Regions from separate parts of the Pantoea sp. X-Soil-MYKO-1289 genome, predicted to be linked through region 1. Evidence: predicted binding sites of a transcription regulator. Region 1 holds the regulator's gene; each other region holds the start of a gene.
The links. Region 1 encodes CRP, which controls carbon source genes, mostly activating them, when cyclic AMP is high. Its sites were predicted from a motif close to ATGTGANNNNNNTCACAT; they were not measured.
Positions count from the first base shown of each region.

Region 2: a site for CRP is predicted at 1,727-1,744, ahead of AC6I7Z_RS00405 (PTS mannitol transporter subunit IICBA). Genes of this name have one in related genera too.
Region 3: a site for CRP is predicted at 2,984-3,001, ahead of AC6I7Z_RS14190 (NupC/NupG family nucleoside CNT transporter). Genes of this name have one in related genera too.
Region 4: a site for CRP is predicted at 2,232-2,249, ahead of garD (galactarate dehydratase). Genes of this name have one in related genera too.

Region 1 is NZ_AP036004.1:326,450-331,457, reverse strand. Features, by position in the region: gene AC6I7Z_RS01510 (YheU family protein) at 1-14, shown strand, start outside; gene AC6I7Z_RS01505 (phosphoribulokinase) at 76-945, shown strand; gene AC6I7Z_RS01500 (OsmC family protein) at 1,172-1,576, opposite strand; gene crp (cAMP-activated global transcriptional regulator CRP) at 1,877-2,509, shown strand; gene AC6I7Z_RS01490 (YccS/YhfK family putative transporter) at 2,568-4,643, shown strand; gene argD (bifunctional acetylornithine/succinyldiaminopimelate transaminase) at 4,644-5,008, opposite strand, start outside.
Region 2 is NZ_AP036004.1:86,912-91,919, forward strand. Features, by position in the region: gene AC6I7Z_RS00405 (PTS mannitol transporter subunit IICBA) at 1-1,585, opposite strand, end outside; gene AC6I7Z_RS00410 (DUF3053 domain-containing protein) at 2,033-2,749, opposite strand; gene ppc (phosphoenolpyruvate carboxylase) at 2,902-5,008, opposite strand, start outside.
Region 3 is NZ_AP036004.1:2,943,816-2,948,823, forward strand. Features, by position in the region: gene mgrA (L-glyceraldehyde 3-phosphate reductase) at 1-158, shown strand, start outside; gene AC6I7Z_RS14175 (DUF2502 domain-containing protein) at 330-686, shown strand; gene AC6I7Z_RS14180 (NAD(P)H-dependent oxidoreductase) at 741-1,322, opposite strand; gene AC6I7Z_RS14185 (Nramp family divalent metal transporter) at 1,459-2,697, opposite strand; gene AC6I7Z_RS14190 (NupC/NupG family nucleoside CNT transporter) at 3,066-4,256, shown strand; gene AC6I7Z_RS14195 (LLM class flavin-dependent oxidoreductase) at 4,507-5,008, shown strand, end outside.
Region 4 is NZ_AP036004.1:948,405-953,412, reverse strand. Features, by position in the region: gene AC6I7Z_RS04530 (enolase C-terminal domain-like protein) at 1-556, opposite strand, end outside; gene AC6I7Z_RS04525 (MFS transporter) at 566-1,912, opposite strand; gene garD (galactarate dehydratase) at 2,468-4,027, shown strand; gene AC6I7Z_RS04515 (flavodoxin) at 4,066-4,512, opposite strand; gene truC (tRNA pseudouridine(65) synthase TruC) at 4,524-5,008, opposite strand, start outside.

The DNA.
Region 1 (5,008 bases):
AATTCCGCGGCTGATGCGTCGAGGCGCTTTTCGTGTTAACAATGCTCATCGCCCGACTTTAAAGGGAGCTTTTTCATGTCAGCACGACACCCGATTATTGCGGTAACCGGCTCCAGCGGCGCCGGCACCACCACCACCAGCCTGGCGTTTCGTAAAATTTTCCAGCAGCTCAATCTGCACGCCGCCGAGCTGGAGGGCGACAGCTTCCACCGCTATACGCGGCCGGAAATGGATATGGCGATCCGCAAGGCGCGCGATTTAGGGCGTCACATCAGCTATTTCGGCCCGGAAGCCAACGATTTCGGCCTGCTGGAGCAGACTTTTATCGACTACGGCAATGCGGGCAAAGGCCAGTCGCGCAAATATCTGCACACCTACGACGAAGCGGTGCCCTGGAACCAGGTGCCCGGCACCTTTACGCCGTGGCAGCCGCTGCCGGAAAATACCGACGTGCTGTTTTACGAAGGGCTGCACGGCGGCGTCGTCACGCAGCAGCATAACGTGGCGGAGAAGGTCGATCTGCTGGTGGGCGTGGTGCCGATCGTCAACCTGGAGTGGATCCAGAAGCTGGTGCGCGACACCGGCGAGCGCGGCCACTCGCGCGAGGCGGTGATGGACTCGGTGGTGCGCTCGATGGAGGATTACATCAACTTCATCACGCCGCAGTTCTCGCGCACCCACATTAACTTCCAGCGCGTGCCGACCGTCGATACCTCGAACCCGTTCGCCGCGCGCGAAATTCCGTCGCTGGACGAGAGCTTTGTGGTGATCCATTTTCGCGGGCTGGAGAATATCGACTTCCCCTATCTGCTGGCGATGCTGCAGGGCTCATTTATTTCGCACATCAATACGCTGGTGGTGCCGGGCGGCAAGATGGGGCTGGCGATGGAGCTGATTATGGCGCCGCTGGTGCAGCGGCTGATGGAAGGCAAACAGATCGCCTGACCAGGTCTGGCGCGGTCGCGGGTAGCAAGGCCCGATCGCAAAGACGCAAAAAACGGCATCCCTGCCAGCTCGGCCCGCGCGTATACGCCCCTCATCCTTGATGGGGCGCCCGTAAACGGGCCAACGCGTTGCGTTGTTCAAAAACGCTCCCGGCGTTTTTGTCCATGGCGCGGGACGCTTTGCTCTTCGGGCCTTGCTACCCGCTCCTTACGTACAGTGCGCTTTTTTACAGCGCGACCACTTCATAGCTATGGGTCATCTCTACGCCTTTGCCCAGCATTAACGCCACCGAACAGTACTTCTCCGCCGAGAGATCCACCGCGCGCGCGACCGCTTTATCGCTCAGCGCCTTGCCGGTGACCACGAAATGCAGATTAATATGGGTAAACAGGCGCGGCGCCTCTTCGCGACGCTCCGAGGTCAGCTTCACCTCGCAGTCCACCACATCGTTGCGGCCTTTTTGCAAAATAGAGACCACGTCGATGGCGCTACAGCCGCCCGCGGCCATCAGCACCATCTCCATCGGACTAGGCGCTTTATCGCCGGAGTTGCCGTCCATCAGGATCTGATGTCCCGACGCCGACTCGCCGAGAAAGGTTAATCCTTCGACCCACTTCACTCTTGCCTGCATGTTTCTACCTCGAGAATAGCCCGTTTGCCGCCAGAGTACGCGTTCACCTGGCAAACAGCAATCCAGAGTAATCCCCCCTTTGCTGAAGCGAGACAACAGAAGACAGTCGGCAAAAGCTGTGCTACAAACAGTGCTGAAAATAGTTCGTTCTGATAGGGACGAAGACGGGACATCTCAAGCGCCTGGCGCAAAATAAGGCCCGAATAATCTCCTTTAGGGGAAACGCTTGAAGCTTTCATCGCCTGGCAGGGACTCATCTCCCCGCGTTTTGGGCACGATTACAACAGAGGATAATAGCGAATGGTTCTCGGCAAACCGCAAACAGACCCTACACTCGAATGGTTCCTGTCCCATTGCCATATTCACAAATATCCATCCAAAAGTACGCTGATTCATCAGGGTGAGAAGGCTGAAACCCTCTACTACATCGTGAAAGGTTCCGTTGCGGTGCTGATCAAAGATGAAGAGGGCAAAGAGATGATCCTCTCTTACCTGAATCAGGGTGATTTTATCGGCGAGCTTGGCCTGTTTGAAGAAGGTCAGGAGCGCAGCGCCTGGGTACGTGCGAAAACCGCGTGCGAAGTAGCGGAAATTTCCTACAAGAAATTCCGTCAGCTTATCCAGGTGAATCCGGATATTTTAATGCGTCTCTCTTCGCAGATGGCGCGCCGTCTGCAGGTTACATCGGAAAAAGTGGGCAATTTAGCTTTCCTCGACGTGACCGGACGTATTGCACAAACCCTGCTTAACCTGGCGAAGCAGCCAGACGCCATGACGCATCCCGACGGCATGCAAATCAAAATTACTCGTCAGGAAATTGGCCAAATCGTTGGTTGCTCGCGTGAAACCGTGGGCCGCATTTTGAAAATGTTGGAAGACCAGAATCTGATTTCCGCACACGGCAAAACCATTGTCGTTTACGGCACCCGCTGATTTCCTCTCACTCACGGCGTGATGTCACCGTCACGCCGTTACTGTTTTTAGTGAAGTGATGTGGCGCCGAATCATCTATCACCCCGAAGTTAACTATGCCCTGCGGCAGACGCTGGTGCTCTGCATTCCGGTGGCGCTCGGCTGGCTGTTCGGCGATCTGCAAAAAGGCCTGCTTTTCTCTCTGGTTCCCGCCTGCTGCAACGTCGCGGGTCTGGATACGCCCCATAAGCGCTTCTTCAAACGTCTCATCGTCGGCGGCTCGCTGTTCGCGCTCGGCAGCTTCCTGATCCAGCTCTTAACCCTGAAAGGGGTGCCGCTGCCTGCCGTGCTCTTTGCTCTGCCGCTGCTGCTGGGCGTCACCGGCGAAATCAGCCCGCTGCACGGCCGCCTGCTCTCCGGCACGCTGGTGGCGGCCATCTTTACCCTGAGCCTGATCGGCCGATTGCCGATCTATGTGCCGCCGCTGCTCTATATCGGCGGCACGCTCTGGTACGGACTCTTCAACTGGTTCTGGTTCTGGCTGTGGAAAGAGCAGCCGATGCGCGAAACCCTGAGCCTGATCTACCGCGAGCTGGCGGACTACTGCGACGCGAAATATACCCTGCTGACCCAGCTTACCGACCCGGAAAAAGCGCTGCCGCCGCTGCTGGCGCGCCAGCAGAAAGCGGTCGATCTGATCAACACCTGCTATCAGCAGATGCATATGCTCTCCGCCAGCCGCGACAACAGCCACAAACGGCTGACGCGCGCGTTTCAGGTGGCGCTCGACCTGCAGGAGCATATCTCCGTCAGCCTGCATCAGCCGGAAGAGGTGCAGAAGCTGGTAGAGCGCAGCCACGCCGAAGCGGTGATCCGCTGGAACGCCAAAATTATCTCGGCGCGGCTGCGCGCGCTGGCCGACGCCATTCTCTACCATCAGTTGCCGAGTCGTTTCGATATGGAGAAGCCGCTCGGCGCGCTGGAGAAAATCGCCCGTCAGCATCCCGATAATCCGGTGGGCCACTTCTGCTACTACCACTTCAGCCGCATCGCGCGCGTGCTGCGCACGCAAAAACCGCTCTACCAGCGCGACCTGATGACCGATCGCCAGCGCCGCCTGCCGCTGCTGCCGGCGCTGCGCAGCTATCTGTCGCTGAAGTCCGCCGCGCTGCGCACCGCGGCACGCTTCGCCGTGATGCTGATGTTCGGCAGCGCGCTGGCGATGCTGTTCGATATTCCCAAGCCCTACTGGATCCTGATGACCATTATGTTCGTCAGCCAGAACGGTTACAGCGCCACGCGGGTGCGCATCCAGCACCGGGCGCTGGGCACCTTCGCCGGCCTGGTGATCGCCGCCGCCTCGCTGCGCTTCGCGGTGCCGGAATCGCTGGTGCTGCTGTTTATGCTGGTGGTGACGCTGGTGAGCTATCTGGTGACGCGTAAATATTACGGCTGGTCGATGATTGGCTTTACCGTGACGGCGGTCTACTCGCTGCAGCTGCTGTCGCTGAACGGCGCGCAGTTTTTACTGCCGCGTCTGATGGACACGCTGATGGGCTGCCTGATCGCCTTCGGCGGCATGCTGTGGCTGTGGCCGCAGTGGCAGAGCGGGCTGCTGCGTCAAAACGCCCACGACGCGCTGGAAACCTATCAGGATGCGCTGCGGCTGCTGCTGGGGCCGGAGCAGGAGGCGAAGAAGCTGGCCTGGCAGCGCATGCAGGTCAATCAGGCGCACAACGCGCTCTTCAACTCGCTCAATCAGGCGATGCAGGAGCCGGGCTTCAACGCCCAGTACCTGAAAGATATGCGCCTGTGGGTGACGCACAGCCAGTTTATCGTCGAGCATATCAACGCCATGACCATCCTCGCCCGCGAGCACACCATGCTGACGCCGGACCTGGCGCAGCGCTATCTGCAGTCGTGCGAAGTGGCGCTGCAGCGCTGCCAGCAGCGGCTGGAGTATGACGGACCGGGATCGCAAACTAACGTGATGGCGGGCATAGAAAACCTGGATGAAGGGCCGACGACGATTCTCGAGCAGCATGTGAAGCGCATTCTGGAGCATCTTAACGTGATGCATACCATCTCGTCGCTGGCGTGGAGCCAGCGGCCGCACCATGGCCGCTGGCTAATCAGACATTTGCGGAAAGGATAGTCAGGCGGTCAGCGCGCGTTCTACCGCCCGGGCGAAACGCGCCATGCCCTCTTCAATATCGGTGGGCTCAATCACCAGCGACGGCGCAAACCGGATCACGTCGGTGCCCGCCACCAGCACCATTAGCCCTTCCGCCGCTGCGGCGTTAAGGATGTCGCGCGCCTTACCGGCGTGCTGCGGCTTCAGCGCCGCGCCGATCAGCAGCCCTTTGCCGCGGATATCAGAGAAGAGATCCCGCTTCGCGTCGATCGCCTTCAGCGCCGCGACGAACTGCTCGCGACGCGCCTGAACGCCCTCCAGCACCTCCGGCGTATTGATCGCGTCCAGCGCCGCTTCCGCGACCGCGCAGGCGAGCGGATTGCCGC
Region 2 (5,008 bases), 240 kb from region 1:
CGCCTTTCACCAGCTGCTCGCCGGCGAAGCGGATCGCCTGCTCTTTGTTGCTGGCGCTCAGGCCGAGGAAGACGTTGTCCGCGCCCAGCTTAAACAGATGCGGGTTGCTGGTGTCGTAGCTGTCCGCCAGCGCGGTCTGTACCACTTCGCGGTGCGCCTCGCTGCGGTTCGCCGCCACCAGACGATCGGTCAGGTTGCTATAGAGCGCGCTGTCGAGGAAGTTGTTCAGCGAAATATGCTGCGCCTGCGGCGCCTGGCGCATAGCGCGCTCGGTGAGGTCGCGGTGGGTAATCACCAGATCGACATCGCCTGGCAGCGAGTTAATCGCGCTGTTGGTGACGGACACATTGGTGAGTCCCGCATCCTGTACTTTCTTACGCAGCACGCCTGCGCCCATCGCGCTGGAACCCATGCCGGCGTCGCAGGCGACGATGATTTTACGCACGTGGCTGACGTCAACGCTGCTGGCGTCGGCGACGATCGGCGCGCCCGCGGCAGCCTGGCCCTTCGACTGCGCTTTCATGTCGTGCATGCGTTTGGTCGCCGCTTCGATATCGTCTTCCTCTTTGACTTTGCTGGTTTTCAGCAGGATAGAGGAGACCACGAAGGAGACGGCGAAGGCCGCGATAATCGCCGCGATATTGGCGAAGTAGGCGCCTTTCGGCGTCATCGCCAGCACCGCCAGGATAGAGCCCGGAGAGGCCGGAGAGACCAGACCGCCATTGAGCAGCGTCAGGGTGAAGACGCCGGTCATGCCGCCCAGAATTACCGCCAGCAGCAGACGCGGCGCCATCAGCACGTACGGGAAGTAGATTTCGTGAATGCCGCCCAGGAAGTGGATGATCGCCGCGCCGCCCGCAGACTGCTTAGCGCTGCCGCGGCCAAAGATCATATAAGCCACCAGCACGCCCATGCCCGGGCCCGGGTTCGCCTCGATCAGGAAGAAGATCGACTTGCCCGCTTCGCTTGCCTGCTGGATGCCCAGCGGCGAGAAGATGCCGTGGTTAATGGCGTTGTTGAGGAACAGGATTTTCGCCGGTTCAACGAAAATCGAGGTCAGCGGCAGCAGGTTGTTCTGCACCATCAGGTTGACGCCTGCGGCGAGGATATGCGACAGACCTTCCACCAGCGGACCGATCGCCAGAAACGCCAGCAGCGCCAGCAACATGCCGATAATGCCGGCAGAGAAGTTGTTGACCAGCATTTCAAAGCCGCTTTTGATTTTACCGTCAACGGCGCGGTCGAAAGATTTGATCGCCCAGCCGCCCAGCGGACCGGCAATCATCGAGCCAAGGAACATCGGCATATCGGCGCCGACGATGACGCCCATGGTGGTGATCGCGCCGACCACGCCGCCGCGATCGCCGCCAACCAGACGTCCGCCGGTGAAACCGATCAGCAGCGGCAGCAGGTAGGTGATCATCGGGCCGACCAGCTTCGCCAGCGTCTCGTTAGGAATCCATCCGGTCGGGATGAACAGCGCGGTGATGATACCCCAGGCGATAAACGCACCGATGTTAGGCATCACCATATTACTCAGAAAGCGACCAAAGCTTTGAACCTTGACCTTGACTGATGAGGACATAAAGCCACCCCTTATCGAGACGCGCTGCAATAAGAGAGCGCGTTTGTTTTTGTTAAGCCAGCACGGCGTCGAGCCGTCGCTATTACTGTATGCAGGCGGACTCTAGCACGCGAATATGACGCTGCGTAGCAGGCGGCTTAAGTGTGATACAGATCACCTAATCTGGGTGGGGGCAGGGGCTCTTTTAGTGAGTCAGATCACATAATACCGGTGTAAAAAAACCACAAAGGCTATTTTTTCGCCGCAAAACAGGCTCAACTGTGACTGATGTCACATTCAAATCTGTTCTGTTTGTTTCATATATGTGACTACGATCACAAAGTATTTTTGGTTGAAAATGCGCCAGATCACACTCCTGCCGGCAGGTTTCTCCGGCTGGCAATAATCTGAAAGAGAGCAACGGCGGAAAAGCCGAGACAAGCGGGGAAACTTGTCCCGGAGGAGAGATTACTGCAGGCCGTTCTGAACGGCGGTCTGCGCCTGATTTAACGCCTGCGCGTTGGCGGAGATAGTGCTCATCAGCGCGTTATATTGCGTGACCTGATCGGGGGTCGGGAACTGAACGGCGCTATTGTTGAAGCTGACGCGCGGCCCCTGCTGCTGCAGGAAGTCGCCCGCCTGCGCCGCGCCCTGGCTCAGCGCCTGCAGCTTCGGCAGCAGCGGCACCAGCTGATTAGCCGGCTGCGTGACCACTTTATCGTAAGCGGTGTCGTAGACCTTTTTCAGATCCTCTTCCTGCTTAAGCGAGGCTTTGCTGCTGTCCGCCTGCATTTTGGCGCTCTCCAGCTGCTGCGTGACAATCACCAGCGCGCCGTTCGCCTGGCGCAGCGCGTCGCGGCGCGTCAGATAGTCCTGCGGCACACGGATCGCCGACAGCTCATCGACCACTGGACGCATGCCCTGATCGATCGCCTTATTCACCTGCTGGGAAAAGCCGTAAAGGATGGCGTAGTCGCCCGCATATTTACCAAAATTCTGCTTCTGACTTTCGCTCAGGCTCGGCAGATGTTCGCCGCTGCGCATAACGGTGTTTTGCAGAAAGTCGATAAAGGCCTTGCGCTGATCGCCCTCTTTGTCGCCGCACGCGGTGAGGTTAAGCACCAGCAACGCGGCGCCGAGCAACATGCCGGTACGCATCCAGATGCGAGAAATTCCTGATGCCATAAGGGCAACTCCTGTAAATGAGAATGTAGATAACCGAGGAATGGTCCTAAAGAATAGAGCAAAGTAGCGCTCAGGCACAACGCCGGCAAGCGCGAAACGCGCAGCGGCAGAGAGGTATCCGGGCAGTCGCCTGCCCGGAAGGGGCGAAAGGATTAACCGGTATTGCGCATGCCCGCCGCGACGCCCGCGATGGTCACCATCAGCGCCTGCTCAACGCGCGGATCGGCCTCTTCGCCGCGCGCTTCCTGTTCGCGCGAACGCTGCAGCAGCTCCGCCTGCAGCACGTTGAGCGGATCGGTGTAGACGTTACGCAGCGCGATCGACTCGGCTATCCACGGCTGATCCGCCATCAGATGCGCGTCGTTGGCGATGGTCAGCACCGCTTTGATGTCGGCGTCAAGCTGGTCGCGCAGCTGTTTGCCCAGCGGCCACAGCGTGGTGTCCACCAGACGCTGATCGTAATATTCCGCCAACCACAGGTCGGCTTTGGCGAATACCATCTCCAGCATGCCGAGCCGCGTCGAGAAGAACGGCCAGTCGCGGCACATCGCTTCGAGCTGATCCTGATGGCCTTCGTCCATCGCCTTTTGCAGCGCCGCGCCCGCGCCGAGCCAGGCGGGCAGCATCAGACGGTTCTGCGTCCAGGCGAAAATCCAGGGAATGGCGCGCAGCGACTCGACGCCGCCGGTCGGGCGGCGCTTCGCCGGACGCGAGCCGAGCGGCAGCTTGCCCAGCTCCTGTTCCGGCGTGGCGGAACGGAAGTAGGGCACGAAGTCCGGGTTTTCACGCACGTAGCCGCGATACATGGCGCAGGAGTGCTTTGAGAGCTGATCCATAATGCTGTGCCACTCTTTTTTCGGCTCCGGCGGCGGCAGTAGGTTCGCTTCCAGAATCGCGCCGGTGTAGAGCGACAGGCTGGCGATGGTGACTTCTGGCAGACCATATTTAAAGCGGATCATTTCGCCCTGTTCGGTGACGCGCAGGCCGCCCTTCAGGCTGCCCGGCGGCTGAGAGAGCAGCGCCGCGTGCGCAGGCGCGCCGCCGCGGCCGATGCTGCCGCCGCGTCCGTGGAACAGCGTCAGGGCAATGCCGGCTTTCTCGCAGGTTTTGATCAGCGCGTCCTGCGCCTGATACTGCGCCCAGCTGGCGGCCATCACGCCGGCGTCTTTCGCCGAGTCGGAGTAGCCGATCATCACCATCTGTTTGCCCTGAATAAAACCGCGATACCAGTCGATATTCAGCAGCTGGCTCATGACGTCGTTGGCGTTGTTGAGGTCGTCGAGGGTTTCAAACAGCGGCGCCACCGGCATGGCGAAGGTGATGCCCGCCTCTTTCAGCAGCAGATGCACCGCCAGCACGTCGGAGGGCGTCTTCGCCATTGAGATAACGTAGGCCGCGATAGAGCCCTGCGGCGCTTCGGCGGCGACGCGGCAGGTTTCCAGCACTTCGCGCGTTTCGTCGCTCGGCTCCCAGTGGCGCGGCAGCAGCGGACGCTTGGAGTTGAGCTCGCGCACCAGGAAGGCCTGCTTGTCCGCTTCCGACCAGCTTTCATAGTCGCCGAGGCCGAGATAGCGGGTCACTTCGGCGATCGCTTCGGTATGGCGCGTGCTCTCCTGACGCAGATCGATGCGCACCAGCGGCACGCCAAAGCACTTCACGCGGCGCAGCGTATCCAGCAGCTGACCGTTGGCGATAATGCCCATGTCGCACTGCTGCAGCGACTGATAGATAGCGTAAAGCGGCGTCCAGAGCTGATCGTTGGAGACCAGCAAATCGGCGGGACGCGGCAGGCGCTCGCCCTTCAGGCGGCGCTCAAGGTAAGCCTGAGTATTCAGCAGCTGGCTGCGCATGCGCTTCAGGATGACGCGGTAAGGCTCAATCGCCTCCGGGTCGCCGCACAGCTCGCGCACCTCTTCGCTGCATTCAGACATCGAGAGTTCGGAAATCAGCACGCCGATATCGCGCAGAAAGAGGTCGGCGGCTTTCCAGCGGCTGAGCTGCATGGCGTGGCGCGTCACCGTGGCGGTCACGTTCGGGTTGCCGTCGCGGTCGCCGCCCATCCAGGAGGTAAATTTCACCGGCACGAAGTCTACCGGCAGCTTCACGCCGAACGCCTCTTCAACCTGTTCGTTCAGCTCGCGCAGAAAGGCGGGCACGCCTTCCCACAGGCTGTTCTCCACCACGGCGAAGCCCCATTTCGCCTCGTCGATCGGCGTCGGGCGATATTTGCGGATCTCGTCGGTGTGCCACGCCTGCGCC
Region 3 (5,008 bases), 2.6 Mb from region 1:
CGCAGATGGCGCTGGCGTGGACGCTGCGCGACGCGCGCGTCACCTCCGTGCTGATCGGCGCAAGCAAAACCGCGCAAATCGACGACGCGGTGGAGATGCTGGCCAACCGTCACTTTACTATCGCCGAACTCTCCGCTATCGAAGGCGCGCTGATCTGACCTTTGCTCGCCCGGCCGCCGCGCCGGGCATTTCTGCGAACAGAATTGTCTCAATCCGCTTTTTCTTCCGATTTTCCTCACAATTGTCAGCGACACTCAACCTGCCACACAAGCAATACGTGGGCACTACGCCTGCACCGCAGCGGCGCTGTCGCTGATAAGGAGAATAAGATGAAATTTGCTATTTTTGCTGCTTTGCTAACCTGCCTGTCGCCTCTGGCGATCCCCAGCGCTCAGGCTGACGGTGCCTCTATCAGTCTGGCGCCGGGCGTAACGCTGCATCTGGGTGACCAGGATCGCCGCGGCTATTACTGGGACGGCGGCCGCTGGCGTGAGCCGCGCTGGTGGCACGATCGCTATCAGTACAACAACCATCGCTGGTGGCGCCATGAAGAGTGGCGCCGTCATCAGCAGTGGGAGCGCGAGCGACGCTGGCATGAACGCGAACGCCGCCACCACTGGCGCGAAGCGCAGCGCCATCACGACCGCCACGACCGCCACGACCGTCATGACCACCACCATCACTGATGATGCGGCGGCACGGCTAAAGGCCGCTGCGCGATACCGCGCGCAAAGCGGCCTTTAATCCGCGAACAGCCGACGTCCGATTTGCCGCGCCGTTTCCAGATGCGCTTCAGGCGAGTCGGCGTCAGGCAGCAAGATCAGTTCCGACGTTTTCACCGCTGCGCCGACATAGTCAAAGATGCCCTCGTCAATCTGCGTGCGCATCGCGGCATAGTAGCCGCGCCGCGCATAGGTGCGCAGATTCGCCCCGCCTATTCCCAGCAGGTGCACCTTCAGACGGCCCATTTTTTTATCGATTTTGCCGTCGGGCGTCTCCTGATATGCCCAGCCGTGGGTAAAAACGCGATCGATCCAGCCTTTCAGCACGCCGGGAAACGACCACCAGTAAACGGGATAAACCAACACCAGCGCGTCTGCGCCGTCAATGCGCTTTTGCTCGGCCAGCACATCGGCGGGCGGCGCGGCCTCACTGCGGAACAGCGCCAGATCGGCGGCGGCGTAGCGCGGATCGAAACCCTCTGCTATCAGGTCGGCGATTTCAAAGGTGTGCGGCGCGCGAATCTCGCTGGTTAGCGTTCGCGCGACGGCGTGGGTAAAAGAATCTTGATCGGGATGGGCGACCACTACCAGAGCATGCATATCCTGACTCCTGTGCGAGAAGAGAAAACGGCTGCATATCGAGAGTAGATGAGTGGAGGCGGGCTGTTAAGGCGGCGGCACGGGAGGTTAAAAAGCAAAGCTGGCCCGGCATAGATCGGGCCAGCTTCGGCAGCCTTTACAGGCCGAGTATTTCACCAATCAGCAAATAGGCGTTGAGCGCCACCACCAGCACCACGATGGCGCGACCGGCGTTCTGCATCAGGCGCGTATTGACCATCTCGCCCATAATCTCGCGGTTGCCGGTAAACGAGAGCAGCGGCACCAGCGCCAGCGCGATGCCGAAGCTCAGCAGCACCTGGCTCATAACCAGAATGCGCGTCGGATCCCAGCCCGCCATAATCACGATAAATGAGGGCAGCATGGTGACCAGACGGCGCACCCAGAGCGGAATATGAAAGCGGATAAAGCCCTGCATCACTACCTGACCGGCCAGGGTGCCCACCACGGTAGAGGAGAGGCCCGCGGCCACCAGACTCAGGCCGAATACCGTCGCCGCCGCATGGCCAAGCAGCGGCGTCAGCGTCAGATAGGCCTGATCCAGTTCGGCAATGGTGCTGTGGCCGCTGAAGTGGAACGCGGCGGCGGCGGTCGCCATCATCGCCAGATTGACAAAGCCGGCGATGGTCATGGCGATGGCCACGTCCAGCTTGGTGGAGGAGTAGCGCTGGCGCTTATTGCCGCTTTCGCCGCCCTGCGTCAGCGCCGAGTGAAGGTAGATGACGTGCGGCATAATAGTCGCGCCCAGCACGCCCGCCGCCAGGAAGACCGCGTCTGACGTTGGCAGCGACGGCAGCGCCATCCCGGTCACCAGCTCGCTGACCTTCGGCTGCGAAAAGAAGAGTTCGACGATATAGGCCGCCGCCACGAACAGCAGCAAACTGCCGATCACCAGCTCCAGCGGCTTCTGACCGCGGCTTTGCAGCATCAGGATCAGGAAGGTCGCCACGCCGGTCAGCACCGCGCCCTGCAGCAGCGAAATGCCGAGCAGCAGCTTAAAGCCGAGCGCCGCGCCGATAAATTCCGCCAGATCGGTCGCCATGGCGATGATCTCCGCCTGCACCCAGTAGAACCAGACCGCCGGACGCGGGAAGCGATCGCGAATATGCTCAGCCAGATTTTTACCGGTGGCGATACCGAGCTTGGCGGACATCAGCTGAATGATCATCGCCATGATATTGGCCCAGACCACCACCCACAGCAGCTTATAGCCGTAGGCTGCGCCCGCCTGAATGTTGGTGGCGAAGTTGCCGGGATCGATATAGCCGATGGCGGCGATAAAGGCCGGCCCCAGCAGCGCAAGCTTGATTTTTCGGGCTCCGCGAGCGGCGCGCTCGGCGGTACGGCTCTCAAACATATTTCTCTACCTGTCTGAACGCGTTTTAACCATGGCAGCTTATGGCCTGATCGCGGCAAGTGAAATGAGGTTATTGTTATCGTTGTGATAGATGATGCTATAAAGTATAGCCATTGCTATACCTTACGGTAAAGCGAGACTTGCTAAAAAATATGCAATGCATTTCACTTTACGCTTCGGACATATTATAGACAATAAATTTGTGGATATTAGGTGTGAACATTTTGTGAACAGGCTGTGACTGGTGAGAGTTTTCTGAGAAAAGGGGTGATAGCGAATCCTTATAATGTGGAATTGATCTCGTTTTTAAGTAACGCGTTACATAGAATACGCAGCAAATTACAACCCTCCTCAAATCTGGAGCAAGCATGTCCCATATTTTGCACTTCCTTTTAGCACTGGTGGTGGTAGCCGTGCTGGCGTTACTCGTCAGCCACGACCGTAAAAGTATTCGTATTCGCTACATTGTCCAGCTTCTGGTCATTGAAGTGCTGCTGGCGTGGTTCTTCCTTAACTCCGAGGCGGGTCTCGGATTTGTGAAGGGTTTCGCTGGTCTGTTCGATCATCTGCTCAAGTATGCGGCCGAAGGCACCAACTTCGTGTTCGGCAACATGAATGATAAAGGCCTCGCCTTCTTCTTCCTCAACGTGCTCTGCCCGATCGTCTTTATCTCCGCGCTGATCGGCATTCTGCAGCATTTCCGCATCCTGCCGTGGGTGATCCGCGGCATCGGCACCGTGCTGTCAAAAATCAACGGCATGGGCAAGCTGGAATCCTTTAACGCCGTCAGCTCTCTGATTCTGGGACAGTCAGAAAACTTTATCGCCTATAAGGATATCCTCGGCAAAATGTCGCAGCGCCGCATGTACACCATGGCCGCGACCGCGATGTCGACCGTTTCCATGTCGATCGTCGGCGCCTATATGACCATGCTGCAGCCGAAGTATGTGGTGGCCGCGCTGGTGCTTAACATGTTCAGCACCTTTATCGTACTGTCGCTGATCAACCCTTACCGCGTCGACAGCGAAGAAGATCTGCAGCTGCAGGATATCCATAAAGGCCAGAGCTTCTTTGAAATGCTGGGCGAATATATCCTCGCCGGCTTCCGCGTGGCGATTATCGTCGCGGCGATGCTGATCGGCTTTATCGCGCTGATTTCCGGCCTGAACGCGCTGTTCGATTTTATCTTCGGCATCAGCTTCCAGGGCGTGCTGGGCTACGTTTTCTATCCGTTCGCCTGGGTGATGGGCGTGCCGGCTCACGAAGCGCTGCAGGTCGGCAGCATCATGGCCACCAAGCTGGTTTCCAACGAGTTCGTGGCGATGATGGATCTGCAGAAGCTGGCGGGCCAGCTGTCGCCGCACTCTGAAGGCATCCTGTCGGTGTTCCTGGTCTCGTTCGCCAACTTCTCGTCTATCGGCATTGTCGCCGGCGCCATCAAGGGCCTGAACGAAGAGCAAGGCAACGTGGTGTCGCGCTTCGGCCTGAAGCTGCTCTACGGTTCAACGCTGGTCAGCGTGCTCTCCGCCGCTATCGCCGGTCTGGTGCTGGCGTTCTGATGCGCAAGGGCGAGACCGGTTCTCGCCCTTCAGGCTGCTGATAAATTCAAAACGCGAATGACGGGAAACGAATAGCAACGCGTCCCGTCTTTATTCTTAATTATTCCTGCTTGATATAACGCCTGCCGCGGCGCCTCAGCCGCGCGGCGCCGCCCTTCCCCGATTCCCGCAAATCCTTTGCACAATATCGAATTTCATCTCCTGCCCGTCGCCCCGTAGTTTTTTCATTACTTAACATCGGGAGAAGCGCATGAGCATTCAATTTCTGGGCATGATCGGCCATCGTCTGGCCTCTGAAATCATTCCGGCCAGCGGGCCGTTATTCGATAAAAACTACATTGCCGATTTCGCCCGCGCCCACGAAGAGGCGGGATTCGATCGGATTCTGGTGGGCTACTGGTCCGATCAACCAGACGGTTTTTTAGTCACGGCGCACGCCGCCGCGAACACCTCGCGCATTAAATTTTTACTGGCGCACCGTCCCGGCTTCGTCTCGCCCACGCTGGCGGCGCGCAAGCTGGCGTCGCTCGATCACCTCACCGACGGGCGCCTGGCGGTGCATATCATTAGCGGCGGCAGCGACAGCGAACAGCGCCGCGACGGCGACTTCCTCAGTAAGGCGGAACGCTACGCGCGCACCGACGAATTTCTCCACGTGCTGAACAAGAGCCTGACCTCGGCGGAAGCCTGGGACCACAAAGGCGAGTTTTACCAGGCTGAACAGGCTTTTTCCGCCATCAAGCCGCTGCAGA
Region 4 (5,008 bases), 620 kb from region 1:
CCTCGGGCGTCAGCGCCTCCTGATGGCGCAGGCGATACCAGTCGTGGTCGCCGCTCTCGCCGCTCTGATAGGGCAGATCGGTTTTGCGGCGGTCGCCGATATAGAAGAGATAGCCCAGCACCGTCACCTCGTCGCGCTGCTGGCCGGGGCCGAGCAGCTCCGCCACCGGCACGCCGAGGCACTGTCCGAGCAGGTCGAGCAGCGCCGCTTCCAGCGCAGCGACCGCGTTGACGCGCAGCTCAAAGGTCCAGGCGCCCTTGCCGAAGGTGTCGAAATCGGCCGACTGATTGCCTTTGTGCACCTGCTGCACCAGCCGGTTCATGCGCGCCACCTGCTGGCCTTCAACCTGCGGGATCGCCTCGACCAGCGTCTGGTAGATGGTGTCGCCACCCGGCGCTTCGCCGACGCCGGTATGCCCGGCGCTGTCGGTCAGCACCACGATATTGCGGGTAAAGCAGGCGTTATGCGCGCCGCCGATATTCAGCAGCATGCTGTCGTATCCGGCGACCGGGATCACCTGCATGCGGGTAATCACCGGTGAGCTTTGCGTAGACATATTCCCTCCTTATGTCCGCGGTTTCAGTTCGATGCGTTTGATATCGCCTGCAATCACCAGGAAGCTGAAGGCGGCGACGAACGCATGGATGCCGACATAGATCAGCGCGCCTTCAAACGAACCGCTGGTGGCGATGATGTAGCCGATAGCGATAGGCGTGACGATGCCGGAGAAGTTGCCGAACATATTGAACAGGCCGCCGCTCAGGCCGCTGATCTCTTTCGGCGCGGTATCCGCCATCACCGCCCAGCCCAGCGCGCCAATACCTTTGCCGAAGAAGGCGAGCGCCATAAAGAACACCACCACCCATTCGGTGTCGCTGTAGTTGCACATCACCATGCTGATAGAGAGCAGCATGCCGAGCACGATAGGCGTTTTGCGCGCGATGTTGAGCGAGCCGGTTTTGCGCATCAGGTAATCGGAGATGACGCCGCCCAGCACGCCGCCGAGGAAGCCGCACACCGCCGGAATCGAGGCGATCATCCCCGCTTTCAGAATCGACATGCCGCGCGCCTGCACCAGATAGACCGGGAACCAGGTGATAAAGAAGTAGGTGAGCGCGTTGACGCAGTACTGGCCGAGATAGATGCCCAGCATCATGCGCGAGGAGAGCAGCTGCTTGATCTGGAACCACTTCTCATCCCAGCTCACTTTCTGCTGCGCCTTTTTCGCATCCATATTGATCAGCGCGCCGCCCTGCTCCATATACTCCAGCTCGGCTTTATTCACGCCAGGATGGTCGTTGGGATCGTGGATCACTTTCAGCCAGATAAAGCTGAGAATGATGCCGAGGCCGCCCATAAACCAGAACACGTGCGCCCAGCCCACTTCCGATACCAGCCAGCCCATAATCGGCGCGAAAATCACCGTGGCGAAATACTGGGCCGAGTTAAAGATGGCGACGGCGGTACCGCGCTCCTGCGCCGGGAACCAGGCCGCGACGATACGGCTGTTGCCCGGGAAAGATGGCGCTTCTGCCAGACCGACCATAAAGCGCAGCATGAACAGTGAGACCACAATGGCATAGCCGCTAAAGATATCGACAAAGCCCTGCAGCAGAGTAAAAAGCGACCAGAGGAAGATGCTCCAGAAGTAGACGCGTTTTGATCCAAAGCGGTCCAGCAGCCAGCCGCCGGGGATCTGGCCGATAACGTAGGCCCACGAGAACGCCGAGAAGATGTAGCCCAGCCCCACCGAATCGAGACCGATATCTTTCGACATGGCGGAACCGGCGATGGAAATGGTGGCGCGGTCGCCGTAGTTGAACGAGGTGACGATAAACAACATCACCACGATCCAGTAGCGGGCGTTGGTGCGCTTCTGCACCGCTTCCGCCGTCTGGCTGTAACTATTCATGATGCACTCCTGAAATATAGCGTTCGCTACATTCGCTCTGACTGCATACACATCGCGTTGGGTATCAGAGAGAAGTCGGGTTAAACACGGCGATTTTTTTATAGGGGCAAACCGATAGTGCGTCGTGACGAATAACCTAACGTCGTATAACGAGAGCCAGTATAGGAATGACAAAAGGCGGAGGCACTGGAAGAACGCCTGACAATTAAGGCGCTAAAGCACGCATTGTCTGGCAGTTGCACAGCCGACTGCGGCGCGCCTCACGGAACCCGGTTTTTTCCGCCCGAAATGGCGATTTATTAAGCGAAGGTCGGCGCCTTTGTGAGACTCTTCACTTGCTTTTGGAAAAGCGAACCAAAAAGCAGCGGAAATGGGCGTAAATGCCGGACAGTTGCACAATGCGGCGGGCAACTCGCGTTCATATACTAAGGCTGGCAAATTCGATGTGCGACATGAAGAACGATAACGCGCCGCCACGTACGGCGCGCCAGGCCGCTGACCCGGCCCGCAGGCACTTAATTAATGACTCGCGTATGCATGACTGGAAGGTGAGCGATGAACCGAATTCTCAATGAGCCGCCGCTTTATATCAAAGTCCATGAAGATGACAATGTCGCTATCGTGGTCAACAACCAGGGGCTGCCGGCAGGCACCACCTTTCCCGACGGGCTGACGCTGACGGAGCATGTGCCGCAAGGGCATAAAGTGGCGCTCGCCGCCATTCCGCAGGGCGCGGCCATTCTCCGCTATGGCGAAGTGATCGGCTATGCGCTGCGCGACATCGCGCAAGGCGGCTGGATCGACGAGTCGCTGGTGGCGCTGCCCGAAGCGCCGCCGCTCGCCAGCCTGCCGCTGGCGACTAACGTGCCGCCCGCGCTGCCGCCGCTGGAAGGCTACACCTTCGAAGGCTACCGCAACGCGGACGGCAGCGTCGGCACGCGCAACCTGCTCGGCATTACCACCAGCGTGCACTGCGTCGCGGGCGTGGTGGACTATGTGGTGCAGATTATCGAGCGCGATCTGCTGCCGAACTACCCGAACGTCGATGGCGTCGTGGCGCTGAACCACCTTTACGGCTGCGGCGTGGCGATTAACGCGCCGGCGGCGGTGGTGCCGATTCGCACCATTCATAACCTGGCGCTGAACGCCAACTTCGGCGGCGAAATCATGGTGGTGAGCCTCGGCTGCGAGAAGCTGCAGCCCGAGCGTCTGCTGACCGGCACCAGCGACGTGCAGGCGATCTCGCTGGACGATCGCGACATTGTGCGTTTGCAGGATGAGCGCCATATCGGCTTCGGCGCGATGGTGGAAGAGATCCTCAGCGTGGCGAAAAGGCACCTTGAGCGCCTTAACCGCCGCCAGCGCGAAACCTGCCCCGCCTCCGCGCTGATTGTCGGCACGCAGTGCGGCGGCAGCGACGCCTTTTCCGGCGTAACCGCCAATCCCGCCGTGGGCTTCGCCTCCGATCTGCTGGTGCGCTGCGGCGCGACGGTGATGTTTTCCGAAGTGACCGAAGTGCGAGACGCGATTCATCTGCTGACGCCGCGCGCCGTTAATGAAGAGGTGGGCAAGCGACTGCTGGAAGAGATGGCGTGGTATGACGACTATCTCGATCAGGGCCAGACCGACCGCAGCGCCAATCCTTCGCCCGGCAATAAAAAGGGCGGACTGGCGAACGTGGTGGAAAAAGCGCTGGGATCGATCGCCAAGTCAGGCCGCAGCGCCATTGTCGAAGTGCTGTCGCCAGGCCAGCGGCCGACGCGGCGCGGGCTGATCTACGCCGCCACGCCCGCCAGCGATTTTGTCTGCGGCACTCAGCAGATGGCGTCGGGCATTACGCTGCAGGTCTTTACCACCGGACGCGGCACGCCTTACGGCCTGGCGGCGATTCCGGTGATCAAGATGGCGACGCGCAACGCGCTGGCCGATCGCTGGCACGACCTGATGGATATCAACGCCGGCACGATCGCCACGGGCGAAGAGACTATCGAGCAGGTCGGCTGGCGGCTCTTCCACCTGATTCTGGATATCGCCAGCGGCCGCCAGCAAACCTGGTCGGATCGCTGGGGCATTCGCAATCAGCTGGCGGTGTTCAACCCGGCGCCGGTGACCTGATAAGGGCGCGCGCTGCGCGGCGGCGGCGCGCGATTAACTCACAGCTGTTTTCCCCACGCCTCGACCCAGGGCGAAGTGACCGTCTCCGGTTCAGGATCTTCGGTCGCATCCACCAGCAGCACCTCGCCGACGCGCTGCGCGCCCTGCTCCTGCAACAGCGCGTCAAAGGTTTTGCCCGCGCCGCAAAAGTGATCGTAGCTGCTGTCGCCGAGCGCGATGACGCCGTAACGCAGCGTCGGCTGATAACCCAGCTTATCTTTCACGTCGTGATAAAGCGCGGCGATGCTGTCGGGGAAATCGCCCTGGCCGGTGGTCGAGGTGATCACCAGCGCGACGTCGCCGCTGTACTGCTGCCACTGCGCGAGCGTCGGATCGTCATACACCGCAACCTCGTGCCCCTGCGCCTGTAAAACAGGCTGCGCCTCTTCCGCCGCCAGCAGCGCGTTGCCGTATACCGTACCTACAAAAATGCCAATCTTCGCCATGTGCCTGCTCCTTAAGCTGAGGTGCTATCCTCGCCTGCCGCGGCGGCAAACTCAAGCCCTGCGGCGGCGAGCGCCGCCTGCCAGCCGAACTCGCACGCCAGCCGACGCCATACCGTATCCAGCCCGGCGCGGATCACCAGCGGCTCGCCGGTCACCGGGTGCGTTAGCGCCAGGCTGCTGGCGTGCAGCATCAGGCGGTCGGCGCCGAAATGCTGCGCCGCGCCGCGATTTTGCCGCAGATCGCCGTGGGTGGTGTCGCCGATAATCGGGTGACGCAGATGCGCCATATGGCGGCGCAGCTGATGCTTGCGGCCCGTGCGCGGCGAGAGCTGCATCAGGCTGTAGCGCGCGCTCGGATAGCGGCCAATCGCCACCGGCATTTCCGCCCAGGCCAGCGCCTGATAGTCGGTCACCGCCGGCTGCGGCTCGCGCGCTTGCGTAGCGAACTTATCGGCGATCTTGTCCAGCTCCTCCACCAGCGGATAGTCGAGCGTGC